DNA from 3 places in the Alteribacillus bidgolensis genome. Region 3 is predicted to be linked to each of the others. Evidence: riboswitches for the same ligand, from Rfam matches in the RefSeq annotation. Region 3 holds a riboswitch; each other region holds the start of a gene.
What was found. Region 3 has a riboswitch for cobalamin ahead of CEF16_RS10945 (ABC transporter substrate-binding protein). Riboswitches for the same ligand answer to the same signal wherever they lie in the genome.

Region 1: another riboswitch for cobalamin. It lies ahead of CEF16_RS03065 (ABC transporter substrate-binding protein); the one in region 3 lies ahead of CEF16_RS10945 (ABC transporter substrate-binding protein).
Region 2: another riboswitch for cobalamin. It lies ahead of cobJ (precorrin-3B C(17)-methyltransferase); the one in region 3 lies ahead of CEF16_RS10945 (ABC transporter substrate-binding protein).

The regions. Positions count from the first base shown of each region.
Region 1 covers NZ_KZ614149.1:570,646-575,845, reverse strand. Annotated here, with positions in the region: gene CEF16_RS03075 (heme ABC transporter ATP-binding protein) at 1-740, opposite strand, end outside; gene CEF16_RS03070 (FecCD family ABC transporter permease) at 763-1,806, opposite strand; gene CEF16_RS03065 (ABC transporter substrate-binding protein) at 1,790-2,764, opposite strand; cobalamin riboswitch at 2,894-3,081, opposite strand; gene CEF16_RS03060 (class I SAM-dependent methyltransferase) at 3,140-3,868, opposite strand; gene CEF16_RS03055 (ATP-binding protein) at 3,898-5,200, opposite strand, start outside.
Region 2 covers NZ_KZ614149.1:796,279-801,478, reverse strand. Annotated here, with positions in the region: gene CEF16_RS04130 (sirohydrochlorin chelatase) at 1-536, opposite strand, end outside; gene cobJ (precorrin-3B C(17)-methyltransferase) at 550-2,169, opposite strand; cobalamin riboswitch at 2,350-2,547, opposite strand; gene CEF16_RS04120 (cold-shock protein) at 2,733-2,930, opposite strand; gene CEF16_RS04115 (hypothetical protein) at 3,185-3,739, shown strand; gene CEF16_RS04110 (Crp/Fnr family transcriptional regulator) at 3,786-4,496, opposite strand; gene CEF16_RS04105 (MFS transporter) at 4,875-5,200, opposite strand, start outside.
Region 3 covers NZ_KZ614149.1:2,193,111-2,198,310, reverse strand. Annotated here, with positions in the region: gene CEF16_RS10970 (DUF2975 domain-containing protein) at 1-380, shown strand, start outside; gene CEF16_RS10965 (helix-turn-helix domain-containing protein) at 391-612, shown strand; partial or broken gene CEF16_RS23270 (DUF817 family protein) at 699-1,151, shown strand; gene CEF16_RS10950 (DUF3995 domain-containing protein) at 1,351-1,863, shown strand; cobalamin riboswitch at 2,301-2,511, shown strand; gene CEF16_RS10945 (ABC transporter substrate-binding protein) at 2,676-4,217, shown strand; gene nikB (nickel ABC transporter permease) at 4,230-5,162, shown strand; gene nikC (nickel transporter permease) at 5,179-5,200, shown strand, end outside.

The DNA of each region.
Region 1 (5,200 bases), 1.6 Mb from region 3:
GAAGGATGCTCTTTTCTTTGCAGATGGGCGTCGTAAACTTTCTCTAATACTGTCTTTTCCAAGACATACGATGGTTTATCAAGTGCTATTTGCTGTCCCTGGTCCATCAGAAGAATCCGATGACTGTACATGGCTGCCATGTTTAGGTCATGCAGTACAGCTATTACTGTTAATTGTTTTGAATTGGTCCAATCTTTTAACGTATCAAGTAAACTGAGCTGATAGGAGATATCCAAATGGTTGGTTGGTTCATCTAAAAGTAAAATATCAGGTTCTTGCGCCAAAGCCCTGGCTAACAGCACTCTTTGCTTTTCTCCTCCGCTTAAACTATCAATGGGCTGGTCAGCAAATGAAAAAACCCCGGTATCGTTCATAGCTTTATTGACTACTTTTTCATCTTTTTCACTGTTAGAAGAAAACCAGCCGGTTTGATGAGGATATCTTCCAAGCTCAACTACCTGTCTTACCGTATAAGAAAAAGCACTATCTGTCTGTTGAGGAAGAACAGCAATCTTTTTGGCTAAGTTCTTTTGAGAATAGCTGGTAAGAGGTTGATCATCAATCACTATCTGACCTTTTTCTGGCTGAAGAAATCCATAGATGAATTTTAATAATGTTGATTTCCCGCTTCCATTAGGGCCGATAATTCCCAATATTTCACCAGCATTCACTTGAAAATTAACATTCTTTACTACTGGAACAGATCCGTAGCCGCCAGCTACACCTTTTAACTCGAGCAACTCATCACCCCGCGGTATTTGATTATTTCATCCTTTTGAGTCGCTGCTGAAACAAAAGAATTCCGAATATTGGCGCCCCGATAATTGCCGTTATAACCCCAATAGGCAGTTCTTTCGGAGAAATTATAGTTCGGGCTGCTAAATCAGTTAAGACGAGAAACCCTCCCCCCGTAAAGATTGACATTGGCAAAAGCAGCCGATGGTCGGGGCCAAATAAAAGCCGAACCAGGTGAGGAATGACTAGTCCAACAAACCCAATTGTTCCAGACACAGAAACGGCTGCCCCGGTTAAAAGAGAAGCACCAGCTAGAATAGTCATTCTGCGTTTATCCGTATCTACGCCTAACGTTTTTGCCGTTTCTTCTCCAAACACTAACGCATTCAACTCTTTTCTATTTGCGAACAACAAACCTGCTCCTAATACAAAAAAAGGGACATTTAACCATATATAGTCCCAGCCTCTCATGGCTACACTGCCCATAAGCCAAGATATAATCTGCCTTAACTCATCCTCTGTTAAAGCAATTAAAAGCGAAATCAGTGATCCTAAAAATGAACTAACAATGATACCTGCTAATATAATGGTTTCTGTTGTTAATGATTTTTCTATAAAACGTACAAAACCCAATAAGAAAAACAAGGTTAGAAAACCAGTAAGTATACTGACTACAGGTAAAGTAAAGCTGCCTAAAAGCGGAATCGACAACCCTAAAAATAATACGAAAACAGCTCCTAAAGCAGCCCCTGACGATACACCAAGTGTATATGGATCTGCGAGAGGATTTTTTAACAAACCTTGAAATGCCGCTCCAGCTAAAGCTAGAGATGAGCCAACTAGAGCAGCTAATAATACGCGCGGCAGCCGTATATTCCATATAATCGTTGCATGTGTTTCGTTTATTGTGACAGGCATATCCAAATTCCATAGCGAACGCCATAAAACTTCCGCACTCGTTAGAAAAGGAATCGATAAACTGCCCGCTGAAATACCAATGCTAATACAAACGAAAAGAAATACTGCCCCGATTAAATAACAAAGGATCGCTTTACTAGTTTGAGAATTCATCTGGATATACCAGCTCAGCTAATTGTTCAGTACCTTCAGTCAGCCGCGGACCAGGACGACTTACAGTATCATTGTCTATATCATGAATATCATCGTTTTCAATAGCAGGCACCTGTTCCCATCCAGCTCTTTCTTTGATTTCAGCTGATGGATCATCTACATAATGTCCGTACGTGGTTATAATAACCTCTGGATTAAGCGCAACTGCCTCTTCTTCACTATATTGAATCCAGCCTTCTTCCTCTCCAGCTGCGTTTTCTGCATTAATCGTTTCGAGCATTTCATTTATAAAAGTTCCTTGTCCCGTAGTAAAGATTTCAGGAGGCGGCTGTATTTCTACCCAAACCGTTTTGCGCTCATCCTCCGTTATACTTTCTGCCTGTTCTTCAATTTCTATGATATCCTCTTTCATATCTGAAATAATCGTTTCTGCTTCTTCTTCTGTTCCGGTAGCTTGTGCAATCATTTCGATGGAACCATACGCATCTTCAAATGAAGAAGCGTCATTTACGATTAATACATCAATACCAGCTTCTTCTATCTGCTTTAAGCCTTCTTCTGAACCATGAGCCGAAGAAGCGTGAGCTAAAACGAGGTCCGGCTCTAAAGAAAGAAGAGTTTCCACATCAAAATCCATATCTCCGACACTTTGCTTTTCTGTTGCTTCTTCTGGGTAATTGCAATAATCTGTTACCCCAACGATTTCATCACCTAGCCCTAGTGCGAATGCTATTTCTGTATTACTTGGAACAAGACTAACGATACGCTCAGGCTTTTCATCAATACTTACTTCTTCACCTCTGCCATCTGTTACCTCGATCGGAAATTCTCCAGCTGATTGCTCTTCTTGTTCATTTTCTTCGTTCATATCAGAAGAAGAACTTTCTTCACTCGTCCCGCAAGCTGACAAAAATAAAATACTAAAAGAAGTAAAAATGAATCCTATCCACCTTTTCATAATATTTCCCCCTTGTATATATGTAATTGGATACTAAAAAAACTCCCCTTCGAAGAGGAGAGCGGAATGTTCTTGATGTTACTGTAACCAGCACAGATCAGTCATTCGGCCGCACCTTTTCCTCGAAGGTTCATCACCGTGCTAAAGGCAGGTCTCCTGACTTACGCGAAAATGTTCGCCTTCCCGTCCATCTTTTAGACAGTGGCATAAAGAACAAATTCAAATGTGCGATTACAGTGGCGGGACCGTGCCGGATTTACACCGGGCTTCCCTTTTAACATACATTTTCATGTATGACCTTTAGCATACGTTTATTTTATTTTACAGTCTTTTTTAATTATACATAAAAAAACTTCATATGAAATATATTTTTAATTAATTTTTTTGACATATGAAAATTTGTCTAGGTGAATTCTCACTATGATAAGAAGAAGCATCATAATCTCCAAACAGGTGCAAAACGTTAAAATCGTTTCTTTCAAGCATTTTTTTTAAAGCCGCCTGTTCGTATAACTTAACACTTTCCTGATATTCTCTTTTTGTGTCGTCTTCTTTTATTGTAATTCGCTTAAAAACAAACTCTGGTGAGATTTCACGTTCTTGGATAACGTGCAGACCATCTTTCATGGATTCATCTTTTGGAACGAGTGTATTTTTAACATAAGCAGGGTTTAAATAATCGAAACAAAACCAGCCCCCGCTTTTCAATGCTTCTGCTGCTCGAGTAAATACAAGTTCATTTTCTGCATCATCCGAAAAATATCCAAAACTCGTAAACAAGTTAAAGGCAGCGTCAAACTCCTGCAGCAAAGGCACATCCCTAATATCTGCTCTCTGATAATGAACGGGAAGGCCTGAGGTTAAATCGATGGCTTTTTTTAATAGAGCTGGTGACAAATCTATACCGGTTACATGCAGCCCTTTTCTTGCCAGCCACCTTGCATGTCTGCCGTTTCCGCAGCATAAATCTATCGCTTTCATCCCTCTTTCAAGCGGTAGATATTTCATAATATGAGTTAGTTCATTTGCTGCTTTTTCTTCGTCTCTATGGTCATAAATACGCAGGTAATCTTCTTGAAAATGTTCTTCAAACCATGATTTCATAGAGTTTCCTCCAAATGTTAAAGCATTTCTTATTCCTTATCTTTTTCTCTTGGAATATAAAAATGAAATGTCGTCCCTTCATGCAGCTTACTGTGAACAGTTATTTCACCGCTATGAGCTTCGACAATATTTTTAGCGATAGCAAGCCCTAACCCCGTGCCGCCTTTTCCTCTCGTTCTTGCTTTATCTGCTTTATAAAAACGCTCAAATACATACGGCAAGTCTTCTTCTGGTATTCCTGAACCACTATCTTTTATTTCTACTGTAATTCCGTTAGCGGAATTATTAATCATCATCTTCACATAGCCGTGAACACTGGTATGGCGTATAGCGTTATGAATAAGGTTTGTCATCACTTGTTCCACACGGTCTGGGTCTATATATGCTTGTTCAAATTCATTACATTGCATTAATTTCAATTCTACCTCTGCCTCTTTAGCTAAACCTTGGAATTTTTTATGAATTCTTTCGCTGAATGATGGTATATGAATCCACTGTTTTTCTAGTTGTATATGACCTGCCTCCATGCGTGCCAGGTCTAGAAGTTCATTAACCAACCTGCCCATTCTCATAGACTCATCATAAATAATACGGCCGATTTCTTTTTTATCTTCTTCACTAGCAGCAATATCATCGATAATTGCCTCGCTGTAGCCTTGGAGCATAGAAATCGGGGTGCGCAGCTCATGTGAAACGTTAGCTATGAAATCTTTACGAAGTTTATCATGCTGCCTTTCTTCTGTCATATCCCGTATGACCGCCACAATACCTCGTACAAATTGTTTATCATAGAGCGGTGTCATTAGTACAACGTAACTTCGGCCTTGTACGTCCATTTCTATCATTTGTTCTTGTTCTAACGCCACAACCCTTTGAAACAATTTTTTAACTTCTTTTGGAAGCAGCTCTTTTTCATTGTTTAATTCATGATAGTGTTCATATTGATATGACTGTAAAAAACGGTCTGCCGGCGGATTAGTCACTACTATTGTCCCTTTTCTGTCCATTGTAATAACTCCGTCAGCCATACTGCTTAGAATTCTGCTCAATTGTTCTTTTTCTTGATTTAAAGCAGTTATATTTTGGTTTAATTCCCGCCTCATTTTATTAAAGGCGTTACCTAATTGACCGATTTCATCATTTGTTAAAATCGGAACTTTTGTTTCAAAATTTCCTTTTGCTACTTCTAACGCAAGTTCGCGCATTTTACGAAGAGGTGCAGTAATTCTAGTAGAAAGAAAAAAAGCAAATACTGTCGTTAAAATAATGGCTATTCCAGCAGATAATAAAATAATTTGTTTTGTTTCTCCGGTTGTATCTTCAATAATAGAC
Region 2 (5,200 bases), 1.4 Mb from region 3:
CCTTCTTCTACTGTTGGTTTAGTAACACCGATATAAGAGATTTCCACTACCTGATGATCCAATTTTTCGGTAAGCAGCCGGGAAAGCTTAAACAATTCACTATTAGCATCTGCATCACTGCTGCCTCGTCCGACAAGAAGTACGGCGGTGTCTGCGTCTCCTTCCTCTGGCAGCATGGTTTCATCTGCTAACTTCTCCTGTAAAATATTTACCATTTCTGGGTGAATTCCAATTGGCCGTCCGTATGTAAAACGAACGTTTGGATACTTTTCTTTCGCTTCATCCATTGCATGAGGGATATGAATTTTGGAATGTCCTGCCGGGAAAAACATAATAGGAACCAATGCAACATTGTCAGCTCCTCGTTTAACACACGCGTCAATGCCATCTGATATCGTTGGCGCTGCAAACTCTAGAAACCCCGTTTCAACAATTGGTACGTCTATGGTCTGTTTTACTTTCTCTACAAACGATAATATATTCTCGTTTCCTTCTCGTTTACGGCTTCCGTGGCCAATAAAAAGTACAGCCTTCATTAGCTTCCTCCCTCTATTCGCATGGATTGTCCACTTTTACAGGTTCCGGCATCTTTTGATATTGGAAACCTTGAATATTTTGTATACGTTTAAAAAACTTGTGAAACCTTTCGTTTGGCAGCCCTTTTTCTCTGTATTCTTCAATGACGTTTACCATCGTTTCCACTAGTTTATCTGGTGAAAGACCTTCTGCTACGGGCTGGCCGGTATGAGCATTTCGTCCGGTTGTTTTTGCGCCTAGAAATAAGTCAAACGCACCTCTTCGGTAAATGATCCCAATATCATCTGTGACCGCACCATAACATGCCATTCCGCAGCCATTAAATCCTATATTCATTACCTTTGGAACTTTTAAACCTCCCAATTTTTCTTGTAATTCTTCTGCATATGGGATACCGTCTTTCTTTTCACCGTCACAAAAATCACATGCTTTCACATGTATGACATCTCCAACAGGAGAAATCAGCCACCCGTCCTGCTCAAGCTTTCTTGTAATCGTCTGCGGCTCATCCGTTTCTAGAGACACCTGTAAATAGTGGCTGGTTGTATAGGAAACTTCCCCCTTTTCACCAATTACCTCTGCTAAGAAAGCAAGCTGCTTTGCATTCACTTTTTTATTCCATACGCCTGGAGAAACAGCAAATTCAAAAACAGCCGTTTGTTTAAAAATAGGACTTTCATTTGCGGGCTTTTCAGGAGCTTTCCCCATTACAGCGGAAAGGGCTTCCTCAGCTAGTTCAACTGAGTTCAGGGACGTTAGTTTTTTTGGTGATACGGATGAATTAGCTTCCTCGTCTTTTCCGCCATGCATCGCCCAAGGTTCCGCTTCACGTTTCAAGCGCTGAGCTGGCTTTAAAGGCTGTTTTTCTTCTCCTAATGTATATTTCCGTTGATATCCTCGCGGAGTGATCATTTTTCCATCATAGTAAAATGTAGAATTATTTCCGATAATGACCGTCGTCAGCATTCCAATTTCATACTCAAGCATATGTTCAAGGTCCGTCATAACAATATGCTGTCTTTCTCGAAAAGCGCTTTTCACAAGGCCTACTGGCGTTTTCGGGTCACGGTGTTCTAATAAAATCCGCTGCGTTTCTTCTATTTGGCGTGTTCGTTTACCGCTTTTCGGATTATAAAGAGCGATAATAAAATCCGCTTTTGCTGCTGCTTCTACTCTTGTCATAATGAGTTCCCAAGGAGTTAGGTGGTCGCTGAGGCTGATAGTACAAGCATCATGCATCACCGGAGCACCTAGAAGGGAAGCACAAGAATTAATTGCTGAAACACCAGGTATAATTTCGACACTAATCCCTTCATCCTCTTTCCAGCCTTTTTCAATTAACACTTCGTAAACAAGACCAGCCATCCCGTATAACCCAGCATCTCCACTCGATATAACCGAGACTTTTTTTCCGTTTTCGGCTTGCTTGACAGCTTCTTGGGCTCTGCTTACTTCTTCTGTCATCCCTGTCCGCACTAACTCTTTCCCTTGTATTAAGTGGCTGACAAGATCCATATACGTTTTGTAGCCAATGACACTATCAGAGTCTACAATTGCTTCTTTTGCCCGGTGTGTCATATGGGCTTCATCACCTGGACCAAAGCCAACTACGAATATCTTTCCGGCTGTCATACATATCATCCTTTCATTTTAGAATTAGTGAAAGTTTATGAAACATAAAAAAGCATCTTTAACATTCATGGAGAATGTTAAAGATGCTTAGTATTCACGAGATTAATAGGTTGCTCCTGCGGTCAAACAGAGCAGTGAAAACCCACGCACTTTAACACCTCCCTATGGCCCGTAGGTTAAACGGTGTTGTTGAAAAAGGCAGGTCTCCTGGCTCCTGGTATTCATCAGCTTATCCTTCCCCCCGGTTTATGACGCCGAAAGTGGTTTAGCAAGCAGACAACCCAGTTACAGTGGCGGGACCGCGCCGGTTTTTCACCGGACTTCCCTATTAAGAAAACAGTTTCATAGGCTGTTTTCACCTTTTTCCAATATGCAGTTTTTTATGGTTATAAATATAGTCTATAAAAAACAGACTAGAATAAATTTCTATCATTGTCAATCTAATTTCACTCTTTGTCTCATTTTTCAGCAGACTCTAAAGTGGTATTCAAAAATAAAACCACCAAATAAAGTTTTGGTGGTTTGTATCCGTGCAGATGTTCAAATATATATGCTTGGGTGTATTATTTTTGTACGTTAGCTGCTTGTGGTCCGCGTTGACCGTCCACAATGTCAAAAGAAACGCTTTGTCCTTCTTCTAAAGTTTTAAACCCTTCGTCTTGAATAGCAGAGAAGTGTACGAATACATCGTCAGCACCTTCACGTTCAATAAATCCAAATCCTTTTTCTGCATTAAACCATTTTACTGTACCTTGTTCCATGTTCCATTTCCTCCTTGTGCGTTTAAAACACACAACATTTATTCTTAAATCTTGTTCTACTCTGCGGTAAGACGAAATAGGTTATCCCTTTTTCTAACTTTAAGAAGCATGAACAAACTTAAGTAAATTCACTTTACCATGTTTTTCAAATGAATGCAAGCACTCTTGCCAGAATCTTTTGTGATGCAAATCACAGATAGAATCAATATTTGTTGTTAGACTTTTGTTAAATTAAACAGTTAAGGAGGTTAACTATGCTTGAAGTTGCCCTCACCTTTCCAAATAAAGGGATAAAAGAGATTGACAATGCGTTTTATGATGCACATTTTTATAAAAATAAACAGAACTATGTCTTAAAAAGTATACTAGAATCCACCAATACAGAAGTAACAGGGAATATCATTTCTGCTTTCTCAAAAATCACCATTACTTTCTCTGAAAACCTTTCTATGAATGACTATCAGCTGATTAGAGAAGCAATATTTCTATTGGCTCACCATCTTCAAGCTGATATGGATGATACGAAAGCGTTCATGGGGTATTTAGAAAATGGACAAAAAGCGTATTTATTTCACGAATGGAAAAATTGGAAGGCCTTTCTTTTACATGCGAAGTATAAATCGATGAAAGGTCAGAAAGTGGAAGTAAAGAGCAAAGCAGGTGCTTGGCGGGGAATTTTACTAGATTATCAAGAAACATTTGTTAATAGCGAGTGTATAATAACCTATTGTACTTTATTAACTGCATTGGGTGAAAAAAGAGTGAACGGAAAGTTTCTTCATGTGGAAGCAACCGGTGAGTTTATCTAAAAAGAAAAGGAGAAGCTAAATGATTCGCTCATCTAGCTTTTCTGATTTATATTGTGCAGATTTCTACAGGACACTCCCCGCACTGTAAATAATCTTTTAAATAAGCAATATCAAGCAGTAAAATATGATTATCTTCGTAATCAATAACCCTTTCTTTTTTTAATTCATTCATCATCCGATTGACACCTTCTCTGGTTGTCCCTATATAATTTGCTAGATCTTGATTCGTCAGCTCTACTTCAATAAAAGTACCATGGTCATGCTCTACTCCATAAGAATTACCAAAACGGATTAATGTGGAATACAACCCTCCTTTTTTGCCGCAAAGCAGTAAATCACGGAATTTAGATTGAGTCGACTGCGTGTGGCTGGCAAACCATTTCATAAATGCCACAGCAATATCCCCATTCTCTCTAAATATTTTTTCTAAGGTCTTCCGGTCAAATCGTATTAACTCAGCCTCTTCTTCTACTGTCGCTGTAACGCTAATAGCCATTTCATTAAATAAGCCTACTTCTCCGACTAATTCATCTTTTTGTTTAAGGTGGACAGAAAATTCTTTTCCCTCTACCGTCATTTTGCTTAAACGGACAATACCAGAACGTATTAAATATACATATTCAGGGTCTTCTCCCTCTGTAAATAACACTTTCTTAGACTTTACTATTTGACTTGTCCCATTGGCTAGCAGCAGCTCTTTGTTCTCGTCGGTTAACTGGGCAAAGAAACGGTTGAGCTTAAGTTTCTTTTTAGGCATGTATTACCCTCTCTTTATAAAACGTTGTTAAAACAATTTCTTTTTTCTATTATCAATAGTTGAAATAACTAATTTTATAGTACATAATGCAGTATCGTCTGTAAATGAATGAGAGAAAGTCTGCCGTATATCTGACAATGGAACGTATACATTCTGCTTGGAAAGGGAGCTTTCCCATAAGTCAGTTCTCAGCAAACGCAACTGGAATATACTCGCTTTCACCCTTAGGGCACAAGGGCGGCGGTTTAGCCTCCTCGTGAGTAAACCCTTCACTGAGGGGGCTTCACACTGCCCTATTTCCCAGCAGGAGTCTCGCCTATCCCAGCTGCTAGATGATTTTCCTTATACTAACCTTTTGAGACAGCCTCACGATATTTATTAGGTCCGAGCTGCTTTTATGTTTAATTTTTTATTTCGATCATAATATGTTTTATTTATAATGAAACAAGTAAAAGCGACAATAGATAGAAAAATGAACCCCCATACATAACTACCTGTAAAATCTTTCACGGTACCAAGTAAAATTGGAGGAAAAAAACCTCCTAAGCCACCAGCTGCCCCGACGATCCCAGTAACGGCACCAGTTGCCTTAGGGAACAACTGCGGGACAAGCTTAAACACTGCGCCATTCCCAATTCCTGTCATAAAAGCTACCAGCAAACAAGGAATGGTCATAACGACAAGACTCGTCATGCTAAAACTTA
Region 3 (5,200 bases):
ATAACCCAATAAATCCAGATTATGCCCATATACTATATCCCATTTTAATCATTATGTATGTATCAGTGATACCGTTTTTCGTTGCGTTGTATCAGGCGTTCCGACTTCTAAGCTATATTGATAAGAACAAAGCGTTCTCTAATATTTCTGTAAGAGCTTTAAAGAAAATAAAATACTGTGCAATCATAATCAGCGGTTTGTATGTGGCAGGTTTGCCTTTCTTCTATATCTTTGCACAGTTAGACGATGCCCCAGGTCTTGTGATAATCGGAATGATTCCAATTTTTGCTTCGGTGGTTATAGCTGTCTTTGCTGCTGTTCTTCAAAGGCTTTTACAAGAAGCGATTGATATAAAATCAGAAAATGACTTAATAGTCTGAGGTGAAAACAATGGCGATTATAATCAATATTGATGTGATGTTAGCTAAAAGGAAAATGAGCGTAACAGAACTTTCGGAGAGAGTTGGAATAACAATGGCTAACCTGTCTATATTGAAAAATGGAAAGGCAAAGGCGATTCGATTATCAACTTTAGAGGCGATTTGTCAAGCTTTAGAATGTCAACCCGGTGATATTTTAGAATACCGAAGTGATGAAGAAACCCAAAATTAATAAAGAAAAACTTTGGAGGCTTAAATCATGAGAGCTTAAAACAACTCGTTGGTTTTGGTTGGGAGCAGGCCCTATCATGTTTGCCTTTGGTGGTTGTACCTCTTGGAGCTGCAATTCATTTGAATTTTTTTACCACCATTATTGGATTGACTTTCGTTAGTGGTTATCTGGACTTGTTATTCTCGTCTTTTGGCAATCATGGCTCACATACGAAATTGAAGGAACTCGTTACCGTATGCCGCTCGCCCCTTTGTGCTCATCGGATTTTTTATTCTTTAGGAAAATTTAATTTTGCTAAAGGATCAAAGTATAAGCAAAACTACGACTTCCACCATAAGGACTTGGCGGTAAGTCGAGTTTTTCTAATATGGATAGCTGGAAATATAGCAACATTCTTTGGAGCTTGGGAATATCCAAATCAAACTGATGCATGGAGTCTCGTTCATCTAGAAAAGGTGAGTTCATGGCTCTTTTTAGTGATTGTTAGCTTCTTTCTTATAGTAGTGACGTTAAAGCAGGTTATAGGAAAAATTCCATGAGATTCTCCGCGTACAGAATTCCGAATAAGATAAATTGGGAAAAGGAACTTTCGAATTGTTGTTTTTTTAAAGGAGACTCCTTCTTTTTTTGCTGTTAAAAGTAAGTTTGGATTAAAAAAAGAGATTAATAATAAAAAATTGAAGTGAAATTTCTGTTGTGATTGTTCTGAAACTTTCAAAAGTTGTGGTATACCATTTTTTGATAAATTTTATGTTGTTTATGAAAGGAGTTATTACAATTAAAAAGAATAATGATAGTCGTCCTCAAAGTAAATCAAAAAAATGGTTATTTTTTACTGGATTTGCAGCGTTTGCTTGGTCGACTCTTTTCGGATTAGTTCACATTTACTGGGCTGCAGGGGGCACTGCAGGATTTGAAGGGAGGACGATGAGTGAAGAGTTATTTGTGATTAATCTAATGACAATAGTGCTATGTTTTATTGCTGCTTTTATTGCTCTTGCACTTGTTCAAGCATGGGGAAGAAAGTTTCCATCTTGGTTGTTGCTCACTTTAGCATGGATTGCGTGTGTAGTATTGGGCCTGCGTGGGGGTATAGGAGCTATTCAAAGCATGCTGCAAGTAGAACCAGTTCCGTTACTATTAATTATTGTTGAACCGTTTTTCTTGTTAGGAGGTATTTTATTTGGACTTGTTGCTTTTCTTTACATTTATACTAACAGTAATGGGAGAATAAAAAAAGGAATGGAATGAAATGAGGTAAACCTTCCATTATTCATGAATAGGGCGCGCGACAAGTTCTTTTATAAATACTTTCTAGCGTTAAAAGCAGGAATTTTACCAGAATACATTGTTTTCTAAAACCGTCTCGTCAATACTCCTTCATGCGCTGAGGGTATGAAGCACAGATGGATCCGGCAGAACGGAGGCTGAAGCCATTCGGCAAGAAAAGGTATGCCAACGGATATACCGCACGGCTGAAAAACTAGATAAGGTGAGAGTCGTTCTTTGAGATAGGAACTACTAACTTCCGAATGTAAGGGTCTATATTAGAATGACGCTAAAGCCGGTGATGTCTATATATTTTTACGTCACAACTCTTTTGGATTATTGGAGGAATAGATTGACATTAAATACGTGAAAAGCTATTCTTATGTTAAGGTGAATTTCAGATTTATAGTTTTTCAACTGAATAGTGAAAGAAAATAGGTGCTGGAGAAAGCGAAACTCGCTGAATCTACTTAAAAGGGAAGTCGGTTAGAATCCGACACGGACCCGCCACTGTATGGGGTGTCAGCTACAGCTGCTGATTCCTTTCAAAACACCACTGGGTATGCTGCCTGGGAAGGTTTGAAAGGACATGCCCTAAGTCAGGAGACCTGCCTATTTTAACATCACTGTTAGACCTACGGGACAATAGGGAGGTGGTTAGGATGCGAAAGCACTGAGTTTGCTGGAAAACGAGTGATCCGCAACGGAATTGTGCCTATATTAATGACAAGCATTTCTGACCTCTTTATCGACGGTTGAAATGCTTTTTTTGTTGGTCTAAAAAGGAGCAAATTATGAAAAATGCATGGAATTTTATTTTTATTGTGATTAGCCTTCTGTTTATGACGGCTTGCCAAAACGATTCTGTTTCTGAGGAAAAAAACGGCTCTAATGAAAAGGCAGCAACGAATGATGAGAGGTTTACTGTGGCGTTTACATGGAGCCCGGCAAACCTGGACCCTCACGGAAGGGAAAGCTGGGAAGTCATGAGGGCTGGTATTGCTGAAACCCTTGTACGATTAGATGAAAATCTTGAGCCGTCGCCGTGGCTGGCAAAAGATTGGGAACAGGAAGATGAAAACACGTGGATTTTCGAATTGCAAGAAAACGTCACCTTCCATAACGGAAAGAAAATGAACGCCGAAAACGTGAAGGCTTCCCTGGAACGCTCGTTAGACATCAACCAAAAAACGGTCGATTTGCTTCAGTTAGAAACGATCGAAGTGGTGGATGATAATACGCTGAAGATGGTGACAAAAGAGCCGAACGCTGCTTTAATCCCGCATCTAGCTGACCCCTCCACCATCATTGCTGATGTTTCTACGATGAAAGACGATACTACCTCTCCGTCGCTTACTGGTGCTTTCCAGGTAAAAGAGTTTCATCAGGATGAGTCACTGATTGTCGAGCGATTTGACGAATACTGGGGAAAGCAGGCACTGCTATCCGAAATTGAAATTCGTTTTATTTCAGAGGGAGAAACGCGGTTAATGGCCTTGCAATCCGGCGAAGTACATGCAGCCACCGATATTCCGATAGATAATCTCCCGGTATTAGAAAACGACGATGATATAGAAGTGTTAACCACGCCATCGCTTCGTACTCACATGATGCTGTATAACCTGAAGTCACCGTTTTTTAAGGATTTGTCTCATCGAAAGGCCGTCAATGCTTCGATTCCAAAAGAGGATATTGTGCAGTCAGTCATGATGGGGAAAGGAACAGCGGCCAATAGCCCGTTTGCTGACGTTCTGCCATTTGGAGAAGTGGCAGAAGAAGAAACACAATCCATAGAAGAAATCATGAAAAAATCTGATTGGAATAAAAACGAATCAGGCTTGTGGGAAAAAGAAGGGGAGACTGTTGAATTGACTATGCTTACCTTTCCACAGCGGCCAGAGCTGACGGTTATGGGGGAAATTATACAAAATGAACTATTGGACCAAGGTATATCTGTCCATTTGAGGCAAGTGGAGAACATTGATGAGGCTCTTTCTTCAGAAAAGTGGGACATCGCCATGTACAGCATGTTGACTACTCATACTGGTGACCCCCAATATTTCCAGAATATCTTTTACCATTCGTCGAGCTCATCAAATGTGAGCAGCTACGAATCAGAGGATATGGATAGGATGATTGAGGAAATCAACCGAACGACAGACGTTGATAAGCGTAATGAATTGGCTGTGAGAATGCAGGAGCAGTTAAATGAGGATCTGCCACAGTCGTTTATTGTCTATCCAGATACAGTCTTTGCGGCTAGAAGTGAAGTGAAAGAATTTACCCCACACCCTATTGAATACTATTACATTCATCCTTTGATTGACTTGGAGTAATGACTGAGTGCAATGAGACTTATATACTTTTTAGGAGATCGGTTTTTACAACTTATAATTGTGGTGTTTACGGTATCAACGCTTACGTTTCTTTTGCTGCGTCTCACACCTGGTGATCCCGCTTATATTTTACTCCATGCCAATGATATGCCCGTTTCCGAAACTGCAATAGATGCACTTAGAGAAGATCTAGGGCTGACAGCACCACTATGGGTACAATACGGCCAGTGGCTTATGAACGTTTTTACTTGGCAATGGGGTGACTCTTACGTGTCAAATGAACCGGTCATCACAGAGTTACTCAGCAGGTTTCCCGCCACGGTTGAACTAGCGGCAGCGGGACTGCTGGTTATGCTGGCGGTTACAGTGGGGCTCGGGGTGTTAACAGCTGTTTTTTCAAACGGGTGGATTGATCGAACGGGAAGAGTTCTAGCTATTATCGGGGCAGCTGTCCCTTCATTCTGGCTTGCTTTATTGATGATTTATTTTTTTTCCGTTAAGCAGGGATGGTTTCCGACAATGGGGCGAGGGGAGTGGGAACATCTCGTCTTGCCGTCTTTGACGCTCGGTCTAGGGATAGGAGCAGTTTACGCCCGGGTTTTGCGGAAAAACATGCTAGAAATGTTTAATCAAAACTTCGTCAAAGCTTCAATGGCCCGCGGATTGTCGAAAAGTCATATTCTGATGTTTCAAGTGTTTAAACACGCGAGTATGCCGATTGTGACTATGCTCGGTACAAATTTTGCCTTCATGCTAGGTGGAAGCATCATCGTTGAGACAATATTTAACTGGCCGGGTCTTGGAAGCTATATCATTGAAGCGATAAATGCCAGAGATTATCCTGTTATTCAAGGATACGTGATTTTTGCCTCGATTTTGTTTGTTTCGATTCATATTCTGGTTGATCTAATATTTTTTATTATTGATCCACGTTTGCGAACGTAGTGAGGGGGATTTTGAGATGTTTCACCGAAAAATCTCAG